Regions from separate parts of the Desulfovibrio sp. GTC20076 genome, predicted to be linked through region 1. Evidence: riboswitches for the same ligand, from Rfam matches in the RefSeq annotation. Region 1 holds a riboswitch; the other holds the start of a gene.
What was found. Region 1 has a riboswitch for cobalamin ahead of ACZ495_RS07310 (FecCD family ABC transporter permease). Riboswitches for the same ligand answer to the same signal wherever they lie in the genome.
Positions count from the first base shown of each region.

Region 2: another riboswitch for cobalamin. It lies ahead of ACZ495_RS11925 (sirohydrochlorin cobaltochelatase); the one in region 1 lies ahead of ACZ495_RS07310 (FecCD family ABC transporter permease).

Region 1 covers NZ_AP039366.1:1,665,789-1,667,986, reverse strand. The annotation lists gene ACZ495_RS07315 (purine nucleoside phosphorylase YfiH/LACC1 family protein) at 1-591, shown strand, start outside; cobalamin riboswitch at 837-1,015, shown strand; gene ACZ495_RS07310 (FecCD family ABC transporter permease) at 1,183-2,198, shown strand, end outside.
Region 2 covers NZ_AP039366.1:2,724,096-2,726,293, reverse strand. The annotation lists gene ACZ495_RS11930 (30S ribosomal protein S1) at 1-407, opposite strand, end outside; cobalamin riboswitch at 571-793, shown strand; gene ACZ495_RS11925 (sirohydrochlorin cobaltochelatase) at 827-1,741, shown strand; gene ACZ495_RS11920 (PAS domain-containing protein) at 2,062-2,198, shown strand, end outside.

The DNA of each region.
Region 1 (2,198 bases):
GCGTCTTTGAAAACTCAGGGCTTGAGCCAATGGGCCGAACTGTCCCAGGTGCATGGCCATGTGATGGTTTTTGAGCCGCAGCCTGTAGCCTGTGATGCCGCGCCTGCCGAAGAAGGCGACGGCATGGCTACTGCGCGGCCCGGCATGGGCCTGTTTATCAAAACGGCAGACTGCCAGCCCATTCTTCTGGCACACAAAAGCGGCCGGTATGTGGCGGCCATGCATGCGGGCTGGCGCGGCAACCGCTGTGATTTCCCCCTCACCGGCCTTGTGCGTTTTTGCGAGCGCTATGATCTCAAGCCGCAGGATGTTTTTGCCGTGCGCGGGCCGAGTCTTGGCCCAGGCATGGCGGAGTTTGTCAATTTTGACAGGGAGTGGGGCGCGGAATTCCGCCCGTGGTTTGACGAAGGCAGCCACACTATGGACCTCTGGAGCCTGACCCGGCATCAGCTCATGCTGGCTGGCCTGCCCGCGCGTAACATTTTTGGCTTGGATATCTGCACGGCCAGCAATAACGAACAGTTTTTCTCCTATCGCCGCGCGAAAGCCTCGGGGCGTCAGGCCAGCATTATCTGGATTCAGAACGGGTAGGGCGGGGCAGGTCTCGCGCAGCCAGTCTTGAAAGGGCCTCTGGCCTACGCCTGATGTTCCTCTGCACGGCGAGCTGGCAAGGTATTTTTGCCGCCCATTGCTTCGGTTCCCGTCTGTCGCCTGTGCGGCCTGAGGCTGACTGCCCTGTGTCTCCAGCGCCGTGCCGCAGGCGCGGCAGTCTTGGCGCACACACGCAGCCGCCTTGCCTGGGCCGCGTTCGGCATTGACAGCCCGCCTGCCCCCGCCTAAAGTATGCGCGGCAATGGTAGCCGGAACACCGGCTTGAAAAGGGAATCCCGTGCAATGCGGGAGCGGACCCGCCGCCGTAAGGTTCATGAACCTCGCACCATGCAGCGCCACTGGAAACGGGAAGGCCGGGGCGGGGGAACCAAGCCGGAAGACCTGCCTTGCCCTGCGGCCCGCGCATGACGCGCAGAGCCGCTGTTGCGGCCAGGGCCGCCACGGCAACGGGTTTTTGCCGGCAGGATTGAGGAAATACGGGCCTCTTCCGCCAATGCGCCAAACGGCGTACTGCGCGGGAGGGGCCTTTTTTATACACCCGGCGGCCTGCCGGGTGCGCAAAGGGCGGGCATGACCGCGACACCATATATATCCTCACATTCCGGCACTGCTTTTCCAAGGCTGTGGCCCGCATTTGCTGTTCTGACAGTCCTGTGGCTTGTTTCGCTGCCGCTGGCCTGTCTGCCCGGCCCTGTTTCGCTATCTGCGGAGCAGGTTTTTCATGCTCTGGCGGCCCAGTTGGGGCTGGTACAGGAGCCGCAGGACGCCTCCCTCATGCTGGTTGTAGGGCAGATACGGCTTGCCCGCGTGTGCCTTGCGGCTTTGTGCGGCGGCGCTTTGGCTGTGGCGGGCGTGGCCTTGCAGGGTGTGTTGCGCAATCCGCTCGCTGATCCTTTTACCTTGGGCATTTCTGCCGGAGCGGCTTGCGGGGCCAGTGTGGCCATCGCCTTGGGCGGCGTTCTGGCCGCAACCCTGAGCGCCCCTTTGGCTGCCCTGCGGCTGCCACTGCCCGGCCCTGCGGCCCTTGTGCCCCCTGCGGCCCTTGCCGGAGCGTTGCTGGCCCTTGCCGGGGCATTATGGCTCGGCCGGGGCGATGGCGGTTTCAGGCGTGAGAGCGTCATTCTGGCGGGCATTGCTGTGGCAGCTTTTCTGGGGGCGCTGGTGGCCCTGATCAAGGCGCTCAACGAAGAATCCGTCACGAGCATCGTGTTCTGGATTATGGGGTCTTTTCAAGGGCGCGGGTGGGACAGCCTGCCATTGCTGCTGCTGACTCTTGTGCCCGGTCTGCTGGCCGTGGGTATGGGCTGGCGGGCGCTGGACGTACTGGCGCTGGGGGATGAGCAGGCCGCCCAGCTTGGCCTGCATGTGGGCAGGGCGCGCCTGTGGCTGTTGGCCGGTGCAAGCTGCATGACGGCGGGCTGTGTGGCCGTGGCCGGGGTCATAGGTTTTGTGGGCCTGGTTGTGCCGCATGTGCTGCGTCTTGTTTTGGGCTGCGGGCATGGCCCTTTGCTGGCCGGAGCATTTTTCGGCGGCGGCGTGCTGCTGGTCTGGGCCGATGTGCTGGCCCGCTGCGTGCTTGACGGCGG
Region 2 (2,198 bases), 1.1 Mb from region 1:
CCGATATCCACAGTGTAGCCGCCCTTGATGCGACGCACAATGTGGCCCGTGATGACCCTGTTGTTTTCCTGCACGTCTTCGAGCTGGTCGAAAACCTGCATGCGTTTGGCCTTTTCAAAAGAAAGGGTGATGGTTCCGTCGTTTTCGTTCTTGCGAACAACGTACACGTCCACCTTGTCGCCCACGGCAACGCCGATGTTTCCGGCGGCATCGCGAAATTCGGCCGTGGGGATCTGCCCCTCGGACTTGAAGTTCACGTCCACCAGCACATTGTCGTCATCCACACGAACGATCTCACCCTTGGTGATAGAGCCTTCTTCAAGGTCGCCAAAATCGGAAGTGAGGTAGTTTTCGAGGGCACTCTCGAAATTCATTTCGGTTTCGTGCCCGGTTTCCAAACCTGCCATATGTCCAGCCTCCAAACATGATTTCCCTAATACAAGGGAGGCCGCATAAGTACCAGAATTCTGCCGAAAGAACAAGGAAAAATCCGCCAAAAATGGCCTCCGGAGCCGAAAACCGGTTCCGAAGTCCCTGTATTTCCCCGGCTGGCGCAAGCCACCGCCTGCCTTGACATTTACCGCGCCCTGTTGTCCTCTGTCGTTTTGGCGGGGAATTTCGTGCAAATCGAAAACAGTCGCGCTGCGGTAAGAGGGGACAAAGCTTCTTCATGCTGTTCTGAAGAGCGGCATGCGACAGCCAGTCGCATATGCGGTGAAGGCGAAGCCAAGGCGCGGGCCATATGGCCCCACAGCCCTCAAGTCCGAACATCCGCCGGGGCCGGTGCCCTTTGCGAACCTTTCAACGCGAAATTGAGGAGGTTGCCATGCCGCGTATCCTTTCACATGCGGGGTTTCGCCCGCTGCTTTTCGTTCTGCTGCTGCTCGCGAGCCTGTGCCTGCACGGCACAAGCCATGCCGCCGATGCCCCCAAGGAAGGGGTGCTGCTGGTGGCCTTCGGCACCAGCGTTCCCGAGGGCATGCCCGCCTTCAATGCCGTAGATGCTGAATTTAAAAAGGCTTTTCCCGGATCGCCCGTGGTGTGGGCCTATACATCACAGATCATTCGTAAAAAACTGGCCGAACAGGGCCAGCCCGTGGGCGGCATCAGCGATGGCATGGCCCAGCTTGCCAAAGACGGCGTAAAGGTTGTGCGCGTGCAGTCGCTGCATGTGCTTGGCGGCGAAGAATTTTCAGCCCTTGAACGCGCAGTTCTGCTTGACGTGAGCAAACATCCGGGCCGTTTCGACGCGGTTTTCCTGGGCCGCCCCCTGCTGGAATCCAGGGCCGATGCGCAGGAACTGGCTGCGATCCTGCTGGCTGACACCAAAAAAGCCCGCGGCAAAAATACTGCCCTTGTGCTTATGGGCCACGGCCAGAGCCACGGGCGCGCCGACCTTGCCTTTGAAGGCGTATGCGCCGTGTTCAAGGCTGCGGACAAAAAGGTCCACATGGCCACAGTAGAGGGCGCGCGCACCTTTGAAGACCTGCTCAAGGAACTCAAAGCCGCCAAGGTCAAGCAGGTGGTACTAGCCCCGCTGATGCTGGTTGCCGGAGACCACGCCCGCAACGACCTTGCCGGCGACGAGGAAGACTCGTGGGCCAGCCAGCTCAAAAAAGCGGGCATCAAGGTTGACGCCCACCTCAAAGGCCTGGGCGAGATGCCCGGCACGGCCGCCATTTTCGTGCGCCATGCCAAGGAAAGTGCCGACGACCTGACCAGGGAACCCAGAAAGCCGTAACAGGCCGCATAAGCGCCTGCTGGCTGCCGTCCCGCACGGGCGCGTTACAACAATGTCAGGTGCGCGGGCCGGGCCATGCCCCGGGCCGCGCACCTTTTTTGCATTTCCCGCCCATGCCGGACGGCCGGGCCTGCCACGGCAGACAGGCCTGCAAGGCAGATGCCCCCGATGCCGCCAGCAACTCTTCTGCCCGATTGTGGGATCTTGGGGTACACAATATCTGTTTTTTTGTGTAGCATGCCTTAAAATTTCATCCTTAACACGCCGGATGGCCTTTTTTCGGCCACAGTCCGGTTCCCTGTCCGCCGGGGGAGGCCCGCATGCCCAAGCAAAGTCGCAAGATATCCCCGCCGCGCGCCGCCGCACAACCCCGCCGCACAGCCAGAAGCGGACGCGCCTACCCGCAGGATACGGAAAAAACCGCCAGCCACAAGGCCGAGGCACAAGCCATATTCGC